3 regions of the Sphaerisporangium sp. NPDC049003 genome follow, and region 3 is predicted to be linked to each of the others. Evidence: riboswitches for the same ligand, from Rfam matches in the RefSeq annotation. Region 3 holds a riboswitch; each other region holds the start of a gene.
What was found. Region 3 has a riboswitch for thiamine pyrophosphate ahead of tenA (thiaminase II). Riboswitches for the same ligand answer to the same signal wherever they lie in the genome.

Region 1 (7,542 bases), on a different contig from region 3:
GATGAGCGGCGATCCGATCGCCACCGCCGTGCCCGTGGGCTCGCTGCCCACGATCAACGGCGCCTCCGTCGTGAAGTGGGACACCGAGCGCGCTCTGCGGCTCTTCAAGGCCCTGGCCGAGGACAAGCCGGTGCCGGAGGACGTCCTCACCAAGTAGGCGCGACACGCGCGCCGAGCCGAGGGGGCGGACGCGCGCCGAGCCGAGGAGCAGGCGCGCGCCGGGGCGAGGAGCAGGCGCGACGCGCGCTGTGGGTACAGCTCAGGCGCGCGTCGCGGGTCCTCGCGAGCGGTTAGTGTGATGGCATGCCCGAGCTTCCCGAGGTGGAGTCGCTCGCCGAGTTCCTGCGCGAACGGGCCGTCGGCCGCCCGGTCGCCGCCGTCGACGTGGTGGCCTTCCAGGCGCTGAAGACCGTGGACCCGCCGGTGACCTCGCTGGCAGGGCTGACGGTGACGAGTGTCGCCCGTCACGGCAAGTTCCTCGACCTCGACTGCGACGGGCTCCATTTCATCACCCACCTCGCCCGTGGCGGCTGGCTCCGCTGGCGCGACGACTTCTCCGGGGCCAAGCCCGTACGTCCCGGCAAGGGCCCCCTCGCGGCCCGCGTGCGGTTCGCGCCCGGCGACGACGGCAGGCAGCCCGGATTCGAGCTCACCGAGGCGGGCACCCAGAAGCGGCTCGCGGTCTACGTCGTCCGCGACCCCGGCGAGGTTCCCGGCATCGCGAGCCTCGGCCCCGATCCGCTCGCGCCCGAGTTCACCGTGGACGTGCTCAAGGGCATCCTCGGCGGCAGCCGCACCCGCATCAAGGGGCTCCTGCGCGACCAGAAGGTGATCGCCGGCATCGGCAACGCCTACTCCGACGAGGTGCTGCACGTGGCCAAGATGTCCCCGTTCAAGATCGCGGGGTCGCTGACCGACGACGCGGTGGCGGGCCTGCACGAGTCGATCGTCAGCACGCTGCGGGCGGCCGTCGAGCGCTCTCGCGGCATCGCCGCGAAGGATCTCAAGACCGAGAAGAAGTCGGGTCTGCGGGTCCACGGGCGTGCCGGGCAGCAGTGCGAGGTGTGCGGGGACACGATCAGGGAGGTGTCGTTCGCCGACTCCTCCCTGCAGTACTGCCCGACGTGCCAGACCGGCGGGAAGCCGCTAGCCGACCGCAGGCTGTCCCGCCTTCTCAAATAGCCCACCGGGGCCTTCTCGGGGAGAAATCAACGCTCGGTCAGTAATGACAACCCTCCGTTAGCGGACGGAAAGCTCGCAGAGCGGGGACAATGAACGGCATGAACGTCCCTGAGATCGAGGCCAAGGCCGTACCCGACGATGTCTTCCTGCTCGACGTGCGCGAGCCCGACGAGTGGCTGGCGGGGCACGCTCCGGCGGCCGTCCACATCCCGCTCGGCGCGCTGCAGCAGAGGGTCGACGAGGTCCCGGCCGGCGTGCCGGTCTACGTCGTCTGCCGGGTCGGAGGCAGGTCCGCGAGGGCCGCGGCGTGGCTCAACCACGTGGGCCGAGAGGCGATCAACGTCGGTGGCGGCATGCAGTCGTGGGCCGCGGCCGGCCGTCCGATGGTGGCCGAAAACGGGGGGCAGCCCTTCGTCGCCTAGCGGCGGAGTGTAATAATTCGGTCAAAATCCATACCGCGGGAGCTCGGGCGCAACCGGGCTGAGAGGGCGGTTCCCAGTGACACTGGGCGCGCCGCCGACCGCATGAACCTGTCCGGGTAATGCCGGCGTAGGGAGCGTGCGATGACGTCCGCCGTCGGCGAGGTCCCCCTGACACTCGACGAGGCCCCCCCGAAGACGCTGGGCCTGCTCGACCAGGGCGCCTTCTGGGCCAACCTCGGAGTGAGCCTCCTCGGCTTCTCGGGGGCCCTCTACCTGATCAACCCGCTGGGCGACGTCCCGCTGAGCCTCGGCGCGGCCGTCCTCGCGGCCGTGGCCGGAAGCCTGATCGGCACCGTGATGGTCGGCCTCGCGGCGGTGCCGGGCGCGCGCACAGGCGCGCCGGCGATGGTGCTGCTGCGGGGCTTGTTCGGGGCCAGGCTTTCGTACGTCCCGACGGTCCTGAACGTCGTGCAGATGCTCGGCTGGGGGGCCTTCGAGCTGTGGGTGATCGCCACCGGGGCGCGTGCGATCTTCGGTGACGCGGTGCCGTACTGGGTGTGGGTGGTGGCGGCGGGGCTGCTGACCATCGCCCTGACGATCAGGCCGCTGGGGGCGATCCGCCTGCTCCGGCGGTTCGTGACGGCGGGGGTGGTCGTCGCGATGGTGTGGCTCGCGGTGGCGCTGCTGCGCGAGGCACCCACCCTCGGAGGCGGGAACTGGAACGCCTTCGCCCCGGCCGTCGACTACGTGATCGCGCTCTCGGTCTCCTGGGTGCCGGTGGCGGCCGACTACGCGCGGCACTCGCGGTCCGGGCGGGCGGCCTTCGCGGGGGTGGTCAGCGGCTACACGATCGCCCAGGTCGCGTGCCTGGTCATCGGCGTCCTCGCGCTGGCCCTGGTCGGGAACGACCCCGACCGGGTGTGGGACGCCTTCGTCGCGGTGCCCCTCGGGGGGCTGTTCTTCGGAATCCTGGTGCTGCGCGAGGCCGACCAGTCGTTCGCCAACGTCTACTCCACGGCGATGTCCCTGCAGAACCTCCTGCCTAGGGTGGACCGGCGCGTCTTCTCGATCGTCGTCGGCGTGCTCACCACCGTCATCGCGCTCTTCGCCGACGTGAAATCCTACGGGGCGTTCCTCGGCGTCATCGGCGCGGTCTTCGTCCCGATGTTCGCCGTCCTCGTGGTCGACTACTTCCTGCTCGGCGGGGCCGCCAGGTGGGACACCTCGGCGGGGGCGCCCTCGCGGTGGGGGATGGTCGTGCCGTGGGTGCTCGGTTTCGTGGCGTACTGGCTGGTCACGGCGACGCCGACGGTGGCGTGGTGGGACTCGGTCTGGACGGCGCTCCGAGGCGCGATCGGCTTCGAGCGGCAGGTCTGGATGAACGCCGCGCTCGCCGCGTTCGTCGTCGCCGCGCTGGCGACGCTGCTCGGGCAGGCGTTCAGCGGGCGGGGTCTTCGAGGCGGAGGAGGAACTGCTTGGCGGCGAGGCCTCCGGCGTAGCCTCCGGGATGCCCCTGCGACTCGATCGCCCGGTGACACGGGACGATGACGCAGACCGGGTTGGCGGTCAGCGCGTTGCCTATCGCGCGTAGCGCCTGGGGCCGCCCGATGCGCTCGGCGATTTCGGGAAATGTCGTGACGCTTCCGTAGGGCACGGCCATCGTCATCTGGAGCACGGTACGCGCGAACGGCGTGGCCAGCCGGAGGTCGACGGGAAGGGTGAAGGCCCTGAGCCTGCCGGAGAAGTACGCGTCGAGCTCACGGCGTATCGGATCGAGGCGCCGCGGGTCGGGCCCGATGAACGAGCCGATCTCGCGGGTGATGCGCGCGAAGACGACGTGCTCGTTCTCGTAGCTGCACGCGACCACGCCGCGCACGGTGACGGCGAGCGCCAGCCGCCCGACGGGGGTGTCGGTCATCCCGAAAGCGACGTCGGGTGGGGTCTCGCCCACATAGCCGGGAGCGGTCACCCGCACGAGGGCTTCGAGATCCCCTGTCGACATGGCCGCACCCCTCCCGGTCCCGCTACCAGGCAGCGTATAGGAGCGGAGGGTCCCACCGGCCGCGACGGCCACGCGCCGCGCGCCGTAGAAGACCCCGAGAGGGTACAGTCCCGACGAATGCGACTATTCGTACATCAAAAGTGCCAAGACGCGGGGGCAAAAACGGGCACGATGGGGGTCATGAGTGACGACAGGGTAGAGAACGCCGATGACGGCATTGCCCGTGCTGTCCTCGCGAGTTCCCCGAATGCCGTCGTAGCCCTCGATCGTGACCTTTCCGTCCTGTTGTGGAACCCCGCCGCCGAGCGCCTGTTCGGCTGGACCGCGGGCGACATGACCGGGCGCAGGGCACCGCTCGTCCCCGACGAGCTGGTGGTGGAGCACAACGCCGTGCTGGAACGGGTCCGCACGGGAGGGCCCGTCTCGTTGCGCACCAAGCGCCTGCGCAGCGACGGCTCGCTCGTCGACGTGGGCGTGGACCTGAGCGCGCTGCGCTCGGAGGCCGGCGCGCTGCTCGGCTACGTGAGCGTCTACCACTCCCTGGAGAACGACTCGGCGGCCCGCGACCGGGGCGCCCGCAGGGCGAGGCTCGTCCGGCGGCTCACCGACGTGGTGGGCGACATCAACGCCGAGCTGGAGCTGTCATCCGTCCTCGACCGCATCGCGGGAAGCCTCACCGAGTTGACCGGGGCCGACGCGGGCGGGTTCGTTCTGATCGAGGACGACCGCCTGCGGCTGGTCAGCGCGCACGGGCTGCCCGACAGGCTCCGGGGCGCGACCGCCGACCTGCGGACGAGCCTGGTGGGCAAGCTGCTGCGGACCGGGAAGACCGTCCTGCTGGAGACCGGCGACCAGGCCGTGCTCGACGATCTGATCTGGTCGCAGCTGCCCGGCCTGCACACCATCGCGCTCGGCGTCGCGGCGGTCGGCGGCCGGCCGTACGGGGCGCTGTACGCGCTGTTCGCCGAGCGCAAGGCCGGCCACGTCGAGCTTGAGCTGCTTGAGCTGCTGGCCGGGCACGCCGGCATCGCGCTCGCCAACGCGATGGCGTACCAGGAGGCCGTGCGGCAGCGGGCTCACGAGCGGGCGGTCGTCGACGCCAGCGCGGACGGCATCGCGGTGCTCGACGGCATGGGGTACGTCCGCCAGTGGAACCCGGCGGCCGAGGAGCTGACCGGGGTGCGGGCCGACGACGTGATCGGCGACCGGCCGCCGTTCCCGCTGCCCGCGCCGGGGGAGAAGCTCACCACCCAGCTTCCGTGCGGTCGCTGGCTGGACGTGGTCAGCGCGGAGATCAACGACACCGCCGAGATCGTGGTCGACTTCCGTGACGTCACGCGCGCCAAGGAGCTGGAGGAGGCCAAGGACCTGTTCCTCGCCACCACCAGCCACGAACTGCGCACGCCCATCACCGTGGTCCAGGGGTTCGCCAGCACGCTCGACGCGCGCTGGGACAAGCTGTCGGACGTCGAGCGCCGCTCCGCCGTGCGGACCATCGCGGAGCGGGCCCGGGCGCTGGGGCAGCTCATGGACCACCTGCTGCTCGGCGCGCGGGCCGGGGCCGAGGAGCTGAAGGTCCGGGTGGAGAGCTTCGACCTGGGCGAACGGGTGCGCGCGGCCACGCTGGGGATGCCCGTCCTGTCCGACCGGCATCGCGTGGAGGTGGACATCCCCCGCGACCTTCCCCTGGTCGACGGCGACGCGCTGGCCACCGACATCCTGCTCGCCCAGCTCCTGGAGAACGCCTTCAAGTACTCGCCGGACGGCGGGCTGATCCGCGTGCTCGCGTGGGCCGAGGGCGATCGCGTCGTCCTCGTGGTGGACGACGAGGGCGTGGGCATCGCGCCCGACGACCACGAGCGCGTCTTCGAACGGTTCGTCCAGGCCGACAGCGGCGACCGCCGCAGGTTCGGCGGCGTGGGGCTCGGGCTTTACATCGCACGCAGCCTCGCGCGCGCCCAGGGCGGCGAGGTGACCGCCCATTCGCGGCTCGGCGGGGGCACCCGAATGAGATTCATCCTGGGCACCGCACCGGCCTATATCGGATCCGACACACCGAACCGGTAACGGGCAGGTCACGGCTGGACTCATCTAGTGTCGAATCTGCACAAGCAATGATCGCCGCACGGTTTCCAGAACCATCGAACGGGGCATTTCGGTCGTACTGGGATGTGTTTTCCTCAGGGGGAAATGCAGGAGAACGGGGAAGTGAGGGCGTCGTGCTGTTGCCGTATGCGCCGACCAGCGTCGCCGTCGCACGCCAGCGTCTCAGCGCCGATCTTGAGGCATGGGGAGTGTTCGCCGCCGCGGTGGAAGACGCCGTTCTTGTGGTGAGCGAACTGCTGAGCAATGCGTTGCGTCATGCCCACCCGCTGCCATCGGGCCAGATCATGGCCACCTGGGACTGGGCGGACGAACATCTCGAGGTCACGGTGAGCGACGGAGGAGCGGCCACGGAGCCCCGCGCGGGACGGCCGACCCTCTCCTCGCTCGGCGGGCGGGGGCTCGGAATCGTCGAGTTCCTCGCCGTGCGCTGGGGCGTACGCCATGACGGTGACGTGACCACGGTGTGGGCGGTCCTCCATGCCCCGGTCGCTGTCCTTAATTCGCAAGTCAGAACACCCGAAATGGGCGCCCTACGCGAGTGTGGTTAGACGTTCCCTGCTGATAGGGCAGGACATACAGCGCGGGCCGCCCCGGCCGCTTCCTAGTTCGCTGCCCGCAATACGGATGACCTTCACCCCCGAGGCCTCCAGGCGCGCGTTCGTCTCCACGTTGCGCTCGTAGGCCACCGCGACCCGCGGGGCGAGCGCGAGCGTGTTGTTTCCGTCGTCCCACTGCTCGCGTTCGGCGGTGACGGGGTCGAGCCCGGTGTCGATGACCTTGACCCGCTCGATGCCCATGGCCTGGGCCGCCGCCTCCAGGAAAGGGCGGGGCTCGAACACGCGCAGCTCGCCGTTCTCCATCGAGGTCACGGTGTAGGCCTGGAGTGAGTAGGCCACCGGCGGATACATGACCACGGTGTCCACGTCGACCATCGTGCAGATCGTGTCGAGGTGCATGGTGGCCCGCTGCTGGGCGATCGGCACCGCCAGCACGGTGTGCGCCAGCCCGGCCGCGAAGACGCGCCGGCAGAGGCGCTCCACCCCCGCCGGCGTCGTACGCTCACCGGTGCCCACCGCGATGACCCCCGGAGCCATCAGCAGCACGTCACCGCCCTCGACGTGTTCGAGCCAGGGTTCGTACAGGTGGTCCACCCCGGCGAACCTCGGGTGGTAGGTGTAGATCAGTCGGGTCAGGAGACTCTCTCGCGTACGGGCCGGCATGGCGAGGCTGGTCACGGCCACCCGGTCGCCGATCCACACGCTGGAGTCCCTGGTGAACAGCAGGTTCGGCAGGGGGTCGACGACGAAGTCGTGCCGGTCCATCAGGCCGTACACCAGGCCACGGCCGGTCTTCAGCTCCTCGCGGGCGAGCCCGGCGATCAGCGTCTGGGTGAGGTCCTCGGGGTCGAGCTCCTCCAGGTGGTCCCGCGTCAGCTGCGCGAGCCTGTCGCCGAGCTGCCGCTCCTCCAGCACGGCAGGGATGATCTCCTGGCGTGCGGAGTCGTACTCCAGCGTGTCCTGGAGCAGCTCGGTGAGGTAGAGAACCTCGACCCCGTGGTCGCGGAGCGACTGGGCGAACGCGTCGTGCTCCTCCTGGGCCCTGCCGACCCATGGGATGCCGTCGAAGAGCAGCTTGTCGCTGTTACGGGGGGTCAGCCGCTTGAGCTCGGCACCCGGCCGGTGGAGCATGACCGTCTCCAGCCGCCCGACCTCGCTGTCGGCACCGTTCATCGTTCGACCCTCCCGATTGAAACCACGTCGTTCCAACATTCAACGTTAGTGGCGCACAAGTACCCCAATCTGCATGAGGGCGTCGTATCAGGCCGGCTTG
Region 2 (7,542 bases), on a different contig from region 3:
GCTCCTCGCGGGCCTCCAGGCCCTTCTCGCGCAACTGGACGATGTCCACACCGCCCGCGAGGACGGCGTCGAGGAACCGGTCTAGATCGCCCTGGCGGCGGCGCCCGTCGGTGCAGAGGTAGAGCCTGGCGTCAGAAACCGAGCGCCTGGGCACGCCTCTTCACCTCGGTGTGGCGGCCCGCGACGATCGCGTCGATCGGGGCCCCCGGCAGGGAGTCGTCGGCGGTGAACAGCCACCGCAGGGCCTCGACGTCGTCGTAGCCCGCGTCGGACAGGACCGTCAGCGTCCCTGGGAGGCCCTTCACCACGTCGTCTCCGGCGATGAAGGCCGCGGGGACCTCCGGCTCGGATCCGCCCCGCCGGACTCCGATGAGCCTTTTGTCCTTGAGAAGCTGCTTGGCACGCCCGGCACTCAGCCCGAGCCGCCTGCCCACTTCCGTGAGGGGGAGCCACTCTCCCACCAACTGGTCGGTTTCCCGGTCGATCTGCGCAACAGAAAGCGTCACGGAACCACAACTACCACGTCGTGCCTCTTCTCAAACACCCCACAGGGGGTCACAAGCAGTCACGCAAGGGTACCGAGGGGTCCATCGCGCGATCCACATCGAGCCTTTGCCCGCCCTCGACGATACGGCGGCCCTGCACCAGGTCACGGGGACGGTCGACGGTAAGAATAGCGGCCATCCGGTGGTCGTCGGTCAGCCAGCACGCCGCCCACTTGCGGTCGGTGGCGGGATCGCCGCGCAGCACCAGCCGGGCGCCGTCGTGGTGGCCGGCGTACTGCAGCATGCGGCCGAACTGCTCGGACCAGAAGTAGGGGACCGGGTCGTAGACGGCGGTCTCGCCCAGCAGCGTGGCCACGGCCGTCTCGGGCGCGTTCAGCGCGGTGTCCCAGTGCTCGACGCGCATGCGGCGGCCGAAGCGCCGTGACCACCAGTTCGCGCAGTCGCCGACCGCCACCACGCCCTCCATCGAGGTGCGCAGGTGCTCGTCGACCACGACGCCGTTGTCGATCTCCACGCCGGAGCCCGCGAGCCACCCGACGGTGGGCCGCACGCCGACGCCGGTCACCACCACGTCGGCGGGGATCCACGAGCCGTCCATCATGGTCAGGCCGCCCGGGTCGACCGAGCCGACCATCGTGCCGAGCCTGAGGTCGATGCCCGCCTCGGCGTACCAGGGCACGGTGCGCCCGCCCACCTCGGTGCCGAGGGCGACGGCCAGCGGTGACTGGGCGGCCTCGACGACGGTCACCTCGCATCCGGCGCGGCGCGCCGCCGTGGCGACCTCGGCGCCGATCCAGCCCGCGCCGACGACCACCACGCGGGCGCCGGGGACCAGCAGTTCCCGCAGGGCGAGCGCGTCGTCGATGGTGCGGAGCACGTGCTGGGCGCCCTCGCCGCGCAGCCTGATGGGCGAGGCGCCGGTGGCGATGATCAGGCCGTCGTACTCCAGCTCGCCTTCCGTGGTCTCCAGCGCGCCGTGGCGCAGGCCCTTGGCCGACACGCTGGTGCGCAGGTCGACGTCGAGGGCGCCGAGGTCGGAGTCGACGACCGTGGAATCCAGGTCGCCGAGCAGCACGGCCTTCGACAAGGGGGGACGATCGTAGGGGCGATGGTTCTCATCTCCGACCAGAGTGACGCGTCCTCGGTACCCGCGCGCCCGCAGCGCCTCGACACTCCGCACGCCGGCCAGTCCGGCTCCGACCACCACGACATGATTCACATCCTGACCCTAAGCGGCCAGCCGGGTAACTCGCCAACGGCGATTTGGTAACGAATTGGCTCACTATCGCGCACAGGCAGTAATGAGAACACTCAAGCAGGTGCGCAAGTCGTACGGAGGCAGGAATAGGCTGGTGTCGTCAGCACGCGCGGGAGTCCGGCGAGACCGGGCTGAGAGGAGGGCTCACGGCCCTCGACCGCCAGAAACCTGATCCGGATCATGCCGGCGAAGGGAGCGGGACCTTTGGTGGACACGCACGCGGACGTGGTCGTCGTGGGCGGGGGTGTGATCGGCCTGTCGGTCGCCTGGCGCGCCGCCCAGCGCGGGCACGCGGTGACCGTGGTGGACCCGGCGCCCGGCTCGGGCGCCTCACACGCGGCGGCGGGGATGCTCGCCCCGGTGAGCGAGGTCACCTACACCGAGGAGCCCCTGCTCCGGCTCGGCCTCGCGTCCCTGGCCCGCTGGCCCGGCTTCGCCGCCGAGCTGGCCGGCGAGTCCGGGATGGACGTCGACTACCGCACCGACGGCACCCTGGACGTCGCCTTCGGCGCCGACGACCTCGCGGCGCTCGGCGAACTGGCCGGCTTCATGGAGAAGCTCTCGCTCCCCGTGGAACGCCTGACGGGGCGCGAGTGCCGCCGCGCCGAGCCGATGCTCGCCCCCTCGGTCCGCGGCGGCGTCCTCGCTCCGGGGGACGCCTGGGTGGATCCGCGCCGGGTGACGGCCGCGCTGCTCGCCGCGCTCTCGCGCCGGGGGGTGGGCATGGTCGCCGACCGCGTCACTGGCTTCGCCGTCGAGGGCGACGCGGTGCGCGGGGTACGGCTGGCGGGCGGCGGGGCGATCGCCGCGGACCAGGTGGTGCTGGCCGCCGGAGCCTGGTCGGGATCCCTGGACGGCCTGCCTCCGGAGGTCCTCCCGCCGGTGCGCCCCGTCAAGGGCCAGATCATGCGGCTGCGCGGCGCTCCGGGGTTCCTCGGCCGCTGTGTGCGCGGGGTGGTCCACGGGTCCAGCGCGTACATGGTGCCGCGCGGCGACGGGGAGATCGTGCTCGGGGCCACCCAGGAGGAGATGGGGTTCGACACCCGCGTGACCGCCGGAGCCCTGTGGGAGCTGCTGCGCGACGCGCGCGAGCTCGTACCGGGCGTCACCGAGCTGGAGGTGACCGGCCTGTCCGCCGGCCTGCGCCCGGGGACCCCCGACAACCTCCCGGTCATCGGGCGGACCACGCTCCCGGGGCTCGTGCTGGCCACCGGCCACCACCGCGGCGGCGTCCTGCTCTGTCCCCTGACCGCCGACCTCGTCGCCGGGGAACTGGCTCCGGACGCCGGGGAGCCGGCCCCGGACGCCGGCCCCGGCCACGAAGGGGGGCTCCCTCCCGGCCACGATCCGGCCGGACGGCCCGGCCCGGCCTTCGCGGCGATCTGCTCGCCCCTGCGTTTCGGCGGGGCGCGGCACAAGGACATCACCGGCCCTCACCGATGGACGAAGGAGGAACGGGGCTCCTCCCCCGGCCGCCGGCCGGGGTCTCCCGCCCCGGAAGCGCGATGAGAGTGACCATCAACGGCTCCCCCCACGACCTGCCCCCCGGCACCACCGTCGCCCAGGCCGTCCAGACGCTGACCTCGGCCGTCGCCGGGGTCGCGGTCGCCCTGAACGACGAGGTCGTGCGGCGGGGCGCGTGGCAGTCGACCCCGCTCGGCGAGAACGACCGCGTCGAGGTGCTCACGGCGGTGCAGGGTGGCTGACCGGCGAGACACGAGCCCCGTCCTTGCGACCGGCGAGCGGCGTGAGGGCCCCGTCACCGTCGACGCGGACCCCATGGACGACGCGCTGGTCCTCGGCGGCGAGAAGTTCCGCTCGCGCCTGATCATGGGAACGGGCGGCGCCCCGTCCCTTGAGGTGCTGGACCAGGCGCTGGCCGCGTCCGGCACCGAGATCACCACGGTGGCGATGCGGCGCCTGGACCCGGCTTCGCGGGGGTCGGTGCTCGACGTCCTGCGCGACCGGGGCGTGAGGGTGCTGCCCAACACCGCCGGCTGCTTCACGGCCGGCGAGGCGGTGCTGACCGCGCGCCTGGCCCGCGAGGCGCTCGGCACCGACTGGGTGAAGCTGGAGGTGATCAGCGACGAGCGCACCCTGCTGCCGGACCCGATCGAGACCTTCGACGCCGCCGAGAGGCTGGTGGCCGACGGATTCGTGGTGCTGCCCTACATCGGGGACGACCCGGCGCTCGCGCGGCGGCTGGAGCAGGCGGGGTGCGCGGCCGTGATGCCCCTCGGCGCGCCGATCGGCTCGGGGCTCGGGATCCGCAACCCGCACAACATCGAGCTCATCGTGGAGGCGGCGGGCGTCCCTGTCATCCTGGACGCCGGCATCGGCACGGCGAGCGACGCGGCCCTGGCGATGGAGCTCGGATGCGACGCGGTCCTGCTCGCCAGCGCGGTGACGCGGGCCCGCAGGCCCGGCCTGATGGCGGGGGCTATGCGCGACGCCGTCACGGCGGGTCGTAGGGCGCGCCTGGCGGGCCGGATACCCCGGCGCCGGTACGCTGAGGCGTCCTCGCCGGCCGTCGAACCGGTCGGCGGAGAGCCATCAACGCCTTCCTGACGGGAAAACATGTCGGCATCGGTTTGGGATGTGCTTGCCCTCCCCCTGGCAAACCGCCCGTAAACTCACTCCCGTGGACACGACGGTTGCGGACCCCCTTGTAGGGCGGCTGCTGGACGGGCGCTATCGCGTTGAGTCCCGGATCGCCCGGGGTGGGATGGCCGCCGTCTACCTGGCCCTGGACATCCGGCTCGACCGCACGGTGGCTCTGAAGGTGATGCACCGATCGCTGGCCGAGGACCCCGACTTCGTACGGCGGTTCATCGGCGAGGCCAAGTCGGTGGCCAGCCTGTCGCACCCCAACGTGGTGCACGTCTTCGACCAGGGCACCGACGGCGATCACGTCTACCTCTCGATGGAGTACGTCCCGGGGCGCACCCTGCGCGACGTGCTGCGCGAGAGGAAGCGCCTGCCGGCCCGCGAGGCCCTGGAGATCATGATCCCGGTGCTCGCCGCGCTCGGCGCGGCCCACCAGGCGGGCATGGTGCACCGTGACGTGAAGCCCGAGAACGTCCTGCTGACCGACGACGGCCGGGTCAAGGTCGTCGACTTCGGCCTGGCCAGGGCGATCGAGGCGGGCAACCAGACCCGCACCGGCGTCATGATCGGCACGATCGCCTACATGTCGCCCGAGCAGGTCACCGCCGGGGTCGCCGACGCGCGCAGCGACGTCTACGCCGCCGGGGTGATGCTGTTCGAGCTGCTGACCGGGCGCCAGCCCTACCAGGGCGACAACCCCATGTCGGTGGCCTACCGGCACGTGCACGACCGGGTGCCCGCGCCGTCCTCGCTGGCGGGCGACGTGCCGCCCCTGCTCGACACGCTGGTCCTCTCGGCGACCGACCGCGACCAGAACCGGCGGCCGGCCGACGCCACCGCGCTGCTCGTCGCGGCCGTGGACGCCCACCGCATGCTGCCGCGCGACATGGGGCCGCAGCGCCCGCCCACCGGCGCGGCGGCCCCCGGGCCGGTGGCCGCGCACCAGATGGGCGCCGCGCCCGCCAACCCGACCCTGATCCACTCGCAGACCGAGATGCTCACCGCCCCGGCGGTACGGCCGGCGGCCGAAGGCCCGAAGCGCCGCGGTTTCCGGCCCCACTGGTTCATCGTCGTGCTGGTGGTCCTGATGGCCGCTGCGATCGGTGGCACCGGCTGGTGGTTCTCCGAGGGCCGCTACACCAAGGTCCCCGACCTGTCCGGCCTGAACATCACGATCGCCAAATCGGAGGCCGAGAAGCAGGGCTTCGAGGTCAAGATCGGCACCCCCGAGCACGACAAGGAGGTGGCCGAGGACAAGGTCCTGCGCACCGAACCCGAGCCGGGCAAGGAGGTGCTCGCCCAGTCCAGGATCACGCTGATCCCCTCGGCCGGGCCCGTCAAGATCGCGGTGCCGAACGTCGTCAACCTGCCGGAGGCCGACGCGCGGGCCAAGATCTCCGAGGCGAGCCTCACCGCCGGCACCGTCAGCCGGGTACCGAGCGACACCGTGCAGCGCGGCCTGGTGCTGCGCACGAACCCCCAGGTCGGCACCAAGGTCAGGGAGGGCAGCCGGGTGCAGCTCGTGCTGAGCGCCGGGCAGCTCATGCCCGACGTCAGCGAGATGCAGTGCGACCAGGCCGAGGCGTTCCTGCGGGGGAAGGGGTACAACCCCACGATCGTCCAGCAGACCGACAACGCCCAGCCTGGCACGATCATCGCCCAGAACCCCGCCGCGCGTGCCGAGGTCACCGCCGGGCAGAACGTGCAGCTCACCTGCTCCAAGGGGCCCGACACCGGCTTCCACTGGCCCTGGGAGAACCCCGACAACGTCCAGCCGGGCCAGGCCCTCGTGGCCATCCCCGACGTCCGGTTCAAGAACGTCGGGGACGCCACCCGCGAGCTTCGCACCGCCGGCTTCCAGGTACGGGTGCGCAAGATCGCGGGCGCGGGCTCGGTGGTCGCGGAGAACCCCCTGGGACAGGCCCCGGCGGGCACCCGCATCACGATCTGGCACTGACCCGGCGGGAGCCTGCCCGGTCTTACAGGTCGCGGGGAGTGCCGTGGAGGCGGAGGCGGCCCATGCCGCCGTCGGGGTAGATGTCGAGGCGTACGTGCGTCGCGACGCGGTCACCCGGCAGGCGGAACCTGTGGCGGGTGTCCGGCTGGAGCCGGGTGCGCGGGAGCAGCTCGAACCACTCGGTGTCCTCCCCCGGCGGGCCGTCGCCGGCCTCGGCGGCCATCAGGGAGGCCGCGCCGGGGGCGTTGTACACCAGGTTGGTGGTGTCCAGCTCGGCGACGCGCACGACGCCGGGCACCGCCAGCCGTACGACCAGCCAGTCGTTGCCGCCGTCCCGGCGGCGGGAGGTCTCCCACCCCTCGGCCTGGTGCCGGGGCAGCCCGGGGGCTATGACGTTCGCCGGCGAGGAGTAGAACTCGTCCGAGCAGGCGGTGACCATGGCCCCGTTCTCCAGGGCGGCGAGGTCCACGGTCATGCCCTCGTACAGCGCCAGGTCGGGCGCCACCTCGCCGTGGACGCGCAGCCGCGAGACCCCGCCGTCGGGGAAGATGTTCAGCCGCACGTGGGTGAACCGGCGGCCGTCGCCGACGGCGAACTCGTGCGCGGCGTCCCCGCCCAGGGGGCTCCTTGGCACGATCTCCACCCACTCGGCCTCCTGGAGCTCGGCCACCGAGGGGTACCCGCCGACCGCGCACGCCTCGACCGAGGCGAAGGGCGGGTAGTTGCCGGTGAACCACGCGGTGTCGACCACCACACACCGGACGGCACCGGGCATGCCGAGCCGCACGATCGCCCAGTCGTGGCCGGGCTCGCGGCGCCGCCGGGTCTCCCAGCCGTCGTAGACCTGGCCCCGGGGGCCGAAGGTGCCGGGCTGGAACGCGGGCGCGCCGGGCCTGATCAGTGCCTGCCGCTCGGCGAAGGACTCGTCGCTCGCCGCCACGACCGACCCGCCGCAGGTGCGCAGCGCCAGGTCGGGCAGGCGCGTGAGGTCACTCACCGGCACCGCCGGTGCTCGCGGGGATCGGGTGGCAGCCGGCCGGAAGGTCGTTCAAAGAAGCACTCCAAAAGGTGGGACGGTGTCGGACACGGGCCGGCCGCGCAGCCAGGTGGTGCGCACCACTCCGGTCAGCGTGCGGCCGTGGTAGGGCGTCACCGGGTTGCGGTGGCGCAGGTCTGTGGCGTTCACGGTGAACCCGGCCGCGTCGTCGAAGGCC
Region 3 (7,542 bases):
CGTCCCTGATGATCGACCTCGGAGTCGCGGGTATCGTCACCGACTACCCCGACCGGATGCGCGAGCTCTGGGCCCAGCGCGGCCTCCCCCTCCCCGAGCCCGCCGCCGCCCTCCGCCACGCGCCCGCCTGACACTTCTGCCCCTTTCCGGCGAGTCACAACATCAACTGGAGTGCTCGCGGGAGTATTGTGCGAAGAACTGAAGTGGCAGCATCGATCACCTGGTGTCAGGACGCCGCGTACGGGAGGTCACCAATGCACGGGGAGCCACAGATTTCGAGCTGGGCGGCCGAGCGGTTCGGGGAGCGCGCCGCGTCCGTCCGGGGGCAGCTCGCCGCGTCCCTCCTGGAGGCCGCGGGGAACGCCCAGGACGCCCAGAAGTCATCGAGAAGCGACAAACGGTACGCGTACGGCTCCACCCTGATGGCCCGCCGCTACGAGGCCCTGGTCGACGGCTTCAAGAACGACCCGGGGTTCCAGGTGGTCAGGCCGTACGGCTCGCCCCACCACCTGGTCGTGCTCAACGGCAACCTGCTCCTGCCCTTCCGCTACGCCGAGGACGACACCACGCCGATCACCGAGGCGCGGGTCAGCGACGGGCGGGTCTCCGCGCTCGTCCGCGAGCTTTTCACCCGCTTCGGCCCCACGACCACCTACCACCAGGAGGTGCTCGACCTCGCGCTCGCGAGCGACGACGAGGACGCCCAGCTCGACGAGCTGACCGCGGCGCGGCCCCTCCTCGCGCAGCTCCCCGCCGACACGCGCCTGATCCCGGTCGCCTACGCCGCGAACGCCCAGGCCAGCCTGTTGAAGCTCTACTGGGGCGAGGCCGAGCTGATCGACGACATGGGCCGGATCCACTGGCTCCACTGCGAGCAGATCCCCCTGCTCACCGCGCTGCCGTGGGTGTCGCAGGGCCTGCCGGTGGCCGAGCCCGACGTGGCCGAGCGCTTCGACCGCGGCGCCGAGCCCGACCTCACCCTCGTCCGCCGTCCCGCGGTCGAGCGCCGGAATGCGATGATCTTCCCCGTGAACAGCGAGCCCACCGACGACCAGCCGATCGCCGACGCCGATGAGCGACCGTAAGACCGACCGTGGGAGACCGACTCCGCAGGCGGTGGCCGACGGCTTCGACCAGGCGCGGCTGACCCAGGCGCGACGGCTGGCGGGCATGACCAAGAAGGACCTCGCCGAGCGGGTGGGGGTCACCCCGGCGGCCGTCGGGCAGTACGAGACGGGCATGACCCACCCCAGGCCCGACCTCATCCCGCGCCTGGCGGGCGCCCTCGGCGTCCCCCTGGCGTTCTTCCTGTCGGGCCGGCCGCACGCCAAGCTCGACGGGTCCATGGCCCACTTCCGCAGCCTGCGCTCCACCCGCGTCCACCAGCGGGCCAAGGCCGTCGCGTTCGTCGAGCAGGTCTGGGAGCTGACCCACGCGCTGGAGAAGCGCGTACGGCTGCCGCACGTCGACCTTCCGGGGTTCTCCGGCGGCGAGGTCCACTCGGGGGTGGAGCTGCCCCGCGACCCGGCCGCCGCCGCCCGCGAGCTGCGACGGCACTGGGGGCTCGGCACAGGGCCGATCTCGCATCTCGTCCGCCACATGGAGGCCCACGGCATCGTCGTGGTGCTCCCCCCGCCCGACGAGGACGCCACCACCGTCGACGCCTTCTCGACCTCGCAACTGCCCCGGCCGATCGTCGTGCTGACCGCCAACCGCTTCGACGACATCCACCGCTACCGCTTCACCGCCGCCCACGAGCTGGGCCATCTCGTCCTCCACGGCGACACCGCCGCCGGGGACGTCCAGCAGGAGCGCGAGGCCGACACGTTCGCGGCCGAGTTCCTCACCCCGCGCGACAGCATCCTGCCCGAGCTCCCCCGGCGCCTCGACCTGCGGCGGCTGGCCGAGCTCAAGCACGTGTGGGGCGTCTCGATCAGCTCACTGCTCTACCGCTGCCGCGAGGTCGGCCTGCTCTCCGATTCCTCGGCCAGCCGGGCGTACCAGCGGCTCGGCGCCCTCCGCGACCAGCCGGGCTTCGCCGGCGAGCCCATCACCGGCTACCCGGGAGAGCACCCGGTCCTCCTGCGGCAGGCCTTCGACCTGGCGTCGGCGGAGACCGACCTCACCATGGCGAGGCTCGCCACCCAGCTCGCCTGGCCGCTCCCCCGCGTAAGAGAGCTACTCGGCATCCGCGACCAACGCCCCAAATTGGTGATCGTCCCCTGATGGCGATCCCCCTGAACCGTCGCGGCAAGGGGGTGCGTTAGCCTCGACCACGACATCGCGGGAGTCCGGCGCACCGGGCTGAGAGTGCGGCCGGAGCGGCCGCAGACCGCTCGAACCTGACCGGGTCATGCCGGCGTAGGGAGTCTGTTCCGATGACGACGTTCGAGCCGGCCGTTTCGCATGCGCGCCCGTACAGCGAGGAGCTGTGGGAGGCCATCGAGCCGATCTACACCGCGATCCTGGACCATCCGTTCATCACCGGGCTGGTCGACGGCACCCTGCCGCGTGAGGCCTTCCGGCACTTCGTGGTGCAGGACTCCCACTACCTGCGGGAATACGCGCGGGCACTGGCCCTGTGCGCGGCCAAGGCGCCGACCGAGGACGACGTACGGGCCTTCGCGGGCGACGCGGTGGGAGCGATCGCGGCGGAGCAGGAGATGCACGCGGAGTTCATGGCCCAGCTCGGCGGTTCCCCGGCACAGGCCGCGGACCTACCGGTGGGCCCGACCACCCGGGCGTACACGAGCTACCTGCTGGCCACGGTGTACGGCGGGTCGTTCCTCGACGGCCTCGCGGCGGTGCTGCCGTGCTACTGGATCTACGCCCGCGTCGGCGAGGCGCTGCTGGCCAAGTCGTCTCCCGACCCTCTCTACCGGCGCTGGATCGCCACCTACGGCGACGAGGCCTTCCAGAGCGTCGTCCGCCGAGTGGTGGCCCTGACCGACCGGGCCGGGGAAGAGGCCACCCAGCGCCAGCGCCTGCGAGCCCGGGAACACTTCGTCACCACATCCCGCTACGAGTGGATGTTCTGGAACGCCGCCTGGCACCAGGAGTCCTGGCCCATCTGACAGGGACAGCGCGGGCGCCCTCCAGAAGGACGGGGCACCCTGGCAAGAAGCGCCCGGATCGGTCCGGAGGCGGCGCATCGGGTGGGCGTGGTAACCGTGCACGGGCCCGTTCTGGTAGGGGTGTGGTCAGTGGGCCGGGAGGTCGTCCAGTTCGGCGGTGAACAGCAGGGCGGGGTCGACTTCCACATCCGGGACAGCTACATCCTGAAGAGCCCTGCGGGAGCGCGGCGTCCTTCCGGTCGACTACCGCACCGGGGACGTCGCCGCGCGCGTCCGCGAGCTCGCCCCCGGCGGGGTGGACGCCGTCTTCGACCACGTCGGGGGCCGGGCGTCGTCGACTCCTGGCGCCTGCTCGCGCCCGGCGGCACGCTCGTCTCCTACGGCAGCGCCTCCACCCGGGACGACAAGGGGTCCAAGCAGTGGCCCGTGCTCAAGCTGCTCGGCCGGGTGTGGCTGTGGAACGTGCTGCCCAACGGCCGCCGCGCCTACTTCTTCAACGTCTGGGCCGGGCGGGCCCTGGCCAAGAACCGGTTCAGGTCCCGGCTGCGCGCCGACCTCACCAAGGTCTTCGCAGCACTCCAGCGCGGTGAGGTCACCGCCCAGATCGCCGCGCGGCTGCCGCTCACCCGCATCGCCGACGCTCTGCGGCTGGCCGAGTCCGGCACCGTCGCCGGAAAGATCGTGCTGACCCCGTAGCGCGCGTCCCTGCCACAGCCACCGGCCGAACGCGCTTGCCTCCCCCACCCGAAACACGAGGAACCGCCATGACCGCCACCCACACCACCACGGAGGACCGCCCGTCACACGTGGTGATCGGGCGGCCCACCGATGCCTTTCCAGGTTTCATTCCTTGGGAGGCAGGAGCCGGCGTGTCGCCTCCAGCTCCTTCTTCAGTGCCTTCACCTGCTGTTCCAGCTCCAGGATGCGGCGGATCGCGATCAGCGTCATGCCTTCCCCGGTCAGCTCCGCGACGTACTGGACACGGTTGATGTCGGCGCGCGAGTAGCGGCGCTGGCCGCCCGAGGAGCGCTGCGGGCGGACCACTTCGAACTCGTCGAGGCGGCGCAGAAAGGCCTGCTGGACGTCGAGCATGCCGGCGACCTGGCCCATGGAGTACAGCGGGGCGTGGTTGTCGTCGATGGGCAACCTGGACATGTGTGCCTCCATGGTGAACGGGCCGGCGCCCGTAGCGGCACCGGCCCATCGCTCGCGGTCACCTCACGGGCGGATCGCCCTGGTGTCGCCGCGCTGGATCTCGACCTTGCGTGGCTTGGCCTTCTCCAGCACGGGGATGCGGATCTGCAGCACCCCGTTGTGGTAGGCGGCGTCGACGCGGTCGATGTCGAGGTGCTCGGAGAGGTAGACGCGCCGGGTGAAGGTGCCCATGACGCGCTCGCGCACGAACAGCCGATCGTCCTCCGACAGCTCCTCATGGCGGCTGGCGGTGACCGTGAGCACGCCGCGGTCGACGGTGACCTCGATCGAGTCGGGGTCGATGCCGGGAAGATCGAAGCGCAGGACCACGTCGTCCTTCCTGCGGATGCCGTCGAGCGGCATGGCCCCCTGGGCGCTTCCCTCTCCCCAAGTGAGGGCGCCACGGGTGAGGCGATCAAACTGGCGCTCGACTTCCTGAACGAACGGGTCGATCGACGTCAACAGCATCTCCGGAACCTCCTCGCTTGTCGGTGTAGCAGAAATCTCTAACTACAGCTGTAGGTTACCTCTCTCTAGCGATGCATGCAACTCCTAATCGGGATTGGAGAGAAGCCGTGTCGCGTGCCCCTCCGGGGCGGGAGGGGCAGGCGGAGGTCAGCGGCAGGTGGCACCGTTGAGCTGGAAGGACGTCGGAGCCGGGTTGGCGCCCTGGTGCCGTTGAAGCCGATGGTGACTCCATCCCCGGGAGCGATCTCGCGGTTCCACGTGAAGGCCGTCCGGTCGGAGGCGGCGGCCCAGCGCAGCGCACGTAGTTGTTGAACACCTGCACCGCCTCGGGCGTGCCCGGGGCGGTCGGCAGCGTCAACGGCGGGCTGCCCGGCGCCGGTGCCTGCCGGAAGCGATGTGACTTTCAGGATTGCCGGCGGAGGGTCAGAGCCAGCTGTTGCGGCGGAAGCCTCGGTAGAGGAGGGAGCAGATGACGAGCATGACGCCGATCACGAGGGGATAGCCCCACATGGCGGACAGCTCGGGCATGTGCTTGAAGTTCATGCCGTAGATGCCGGCGATCATCGTGGGCACCGAGATGATGGCCACCCATGCGGAGATCTTGCGCATGTCCTCGTTGGCCAGGGCGTTGGACCTGGCGAGCGCGGCCTGCAGGATCGAGTTGCACAGCTCGTTCGACGACTCCACCTGCTCGCAGACCCGGGAGAGGTGGTCGACGACGTCACGGAAGTACTCGCGCATCTCGGAGGGGATCATGCGGCGCTGCGGCAGGGCGCCCAGCGGCGTCTGGAGCGGCGTCACCGCGCGCTTCATCTCGATCATCTCGCGCTTGAGCTGGTAGATGCGGCCGATGTCCCGCGAGCTGACGTCGGCGAAGACGGCGGCCTCGACCTCCTCAAGCTCGGCCTGCATCAGGTCGGCGACGCAGAGGTACTTGTCGACGACGAAGTCGGCGATGGCGTGGAGCACGCCCGCCGGGCCCCTTGCCAGCAGCTTGGGCTTGTCCTCAAGGCGCTCGCGGACCTCTGCGAGCGGGCAGTGCTCGCCGTGGCGCACGGTGACCACGAAGTCGGGGCCGACGAACACCATGATCTCGCCGGTGGCGATGATCTCACTGGAGGCGGTCAGCTCGTCGTGGTCGAGGTAGGCGATGGTCTTGAGGACGACGAAGAGAGAGTCGCCGTACCGCTCGACCTTGGGCCGCTGGTGGGCCTTGATGGCGTCCTCGACGGCCAGGGGGTGCAGGCCGAAGACCTCGGCCAGCCACTCGACCTCGGGGGCCTCCGGCTCGTGCAGCCCGACCCAGACGTACGCGTCGTTGATCTCGGAGGAGGCGTTGTGCTCGCGGACGAGGCTGACGGCCTCCGGAATGCCGGAGACGCGGACCCGCTTGCCGGCGACATAGGCGCCGAACTCCACGAGCGAGTCACTGGGCGGCACGCAACGGCCGTTCATCGTCTCGCGGCGCACCACGGCCACCGACGACGAGGTGCCGAGCCGGACGTGGGTGGTGCGCGGGTGGAGGTTGATCCGCTGGAAAAGCGTGGACGAGCGCATGGCGGTCCCTTCCCGCCCGACCTCGCGGAACCAACGCGCAAAAAAGTAATAGTGCGACAGACGTCACAGGAAATAGGCGCGCGTGGCTCTCAGTCGGACACCGAATTGGAGTGGTCGGGTTTGCGCACGACGTACGTGCGCGAGCACGTACTGCTGGGATCACCAGAAGTCATCCCGATTCCACCTCCAATCGCTAAGAGACGGCCCAAAGCTGCCCCAACTTACCACAGCCAGGCTTCATTACCTAGCCTACACGGCCTTCGGATTCCTCGATCATCTGGAAGCCGGCAATTCCCCTTCGCCCGCCGCACATCGCCCGCCGGGAAGTGGCTGGAATGCCTTTCACCTGCGCGGACGTCCTCGCGGTCCGGTGACCCCAGGCCCGACCCGTAGACTCCCCAGGTGCGCGTTCTTGTGATTGGATCCGGCGGCCGCGAGCATGCCCTGTGCCGAGCGCTCGCGCTCGACCCCGCGGTCTCCGAGCTCCACTGTGCTCCCGGCAACGCCGGCATCACCTCGGTGGCGACGACGCATCCCGTCGTGCCCACCGACCCCGAGCAGGTCACGGCGCTGGCCCGTCGGCTGGGCGCCGAGCTGGTCGTCGTCGGGCCCGAGGCGCCGCTGGTGGCGGGCGTCGCCGACGCCGTACGAGCGGCGGGCATCGCCTGCTTCGGCCCCTCCAAGGAAGCGGCGCGCATCGAGGGGTCCAAGGCGTTCGCCAAGGACATCATGATGTCCGCCGGCGTGCCGACGGCGGGAGCGCGCGTGTGCGCGACGCCCGAGGAGGCCGAGGAGGCGCTCGACGCGTTCGGCCCGCCGTACGTCGTGAAGGACGACGGGCTGGCCGCCGGCAAGGGCGTCGTGGTGACCTCCGATCGCGCGGAGGCACTGGCCCACGCCGCGGCGTGCGAGCGCGTGGTCGTGGAGGAGTTCCTCGACGGTCCCGAGGTGTCGCTGTTCGCCCTGTGCGACGGCACGACCGCCGTCCCCCTGCAGCCCGCGCAGGACTTCAAGCGCGCCTACGACGGCGACGAGGGCCCGAACACCGGCGGCATGGGCGCGTACACGCCGCTGCCGTGGGCGCCGGCCGGGCTGACCGAGCAGGTCATGGCCGAGGTCGTGCTCCCGACCATGGGCGAGCTCGCGCGGCGCGGCACACCGTACACCGGGGTGCTGTACGCCGGCCTGGCGCTGACCGAGGCGGGGCCGAGGGTCATCGAGTTCAACGCGCGCTTCGGCGACCCGGAGA

Region 1: linked by a shared signal. The riboswitch ahead of ACGFIV_RS12350 (cytosine permease) and the one ahead of tenA (thiaminase II) in region 3 are both predicted to bind thiamine pyrophosphate.
Region 2: linked by a shared signal. The riboswitch ahead of thiO (glycine oxidase ThiO) and the one ahead of tenA (thiaminase II) in region 3 are both predicted to bind thiamine pyrophosphate.

Annotation. Positions count from the first base shown of each region.
Region 1 covers NZ_JBICTU010000009.1:128,750-136,291, forward strand. The annotation lists gene ACGFIV_RS12335 (LCP family protein) at 1-157, shown strand, start outside; gene ACGFIV_RS12340 (DNA-formamidopyrimidine glycosylase family protein) at 304-1,182, shown strand; gene ACGFIV_RS12345 (rhodanese-like domain-containing protein) at 1,272-1,604, shown strand; TPP riboswitch at 1,629-1,755, shown strand; gene ACGFIV_RS12350 (cytosine permease) at 1,746-3,152, shown strand; gene ACGFIV_RS12355 (methylated-DNA--[protein]-cysteine S-methyltransferase) at 3,043-3,606, opposite strand; gene ACGFIV_RS12360 (PAS domain S-box protein) at 3,787-5,673, shown strand; gene ACGFIV_RS12365 (ATP-binding protein) at 5,826-6,260, shown strand; gene ACGFIV_RS12370 (arginine deiminase) at 6,243-7,442, opposite strand; gene ACGFIV_RS12375 (YidC/Oxa1 family membrane protein insertase) at 7,354-7,542, opposite strand, start outside.
Region 2 covers NZ_JBICTU010000010.1:107,604-115,145, forward strand. The annotation lists gene thiE (thiamine phosphate synthase) at 1-154, opposite strand, end outside; gene ACGFIV_RS13415 (Rv2175c family DNA-binding protein) at 132-506, opposite strand; gene ACGFIV_RS13420 (FAD-dependent oxidoreductase) at 556-1,725, opposite strand; TPP riboswitch at 1,864-1,976, shown strand; gene thiO (glycine oxidase ThiO) at 1,972-3,273, shown strand; gene thiS (sulfur carrier protein ThiS) at 3,270-3,470, shown strand; gene ACGFIV_RS13435 (thiazole synthase) at 3,544-4,332, shown strand; gene pknB (Stk1 family PASTA domain-containing Ser/Thr kinase) at 4,406-6,328, shown strand; gene alc (allantoicase) at 6,351-7,325, opposite strand; gene allB (allantoinase AllB) at 7,377-7,542, opposite strand, start outside.
Region 3 covers NZ_JBICTU010000001.1:268,906-276,447, forward strand. The annotation lists gene ACGFIV_RS01415 (glycerophosphodiester phosphodiesterase family protein) at 1-131, shown strand, start outside; gene ACGFIV_RS01420 (hypothetical protein) at 255-1,085, shown strand; gene ACGFIV_RS01425 (XRE family transcriptional regulator) at 1,072-2,226, shown strand; TPP riboswitch at 2,274-2,386, shown strand; gene tenA (thiaminase II) at 2,379-3,074, shown strand; gene ACGFIV_RS01435 (zinc-binding dehydrogenase) at 3,204-3,770, shown strand; gene ACGFIV_RS01440 (MerR family transcriptional regulator) at 3,918-4,229, opposite strand; gene ACGFIV_RS01445 (Hsp20/alpha crystallin family protein) at 4,293-4,736, opposite strand; gene corA (magnesium/cobalt transporter CorA) at 5,160-6,293, opposite strand; gene purD (phosphoribosylamine--glycine ligase) at 6,696-7,542, shown strand, end outside.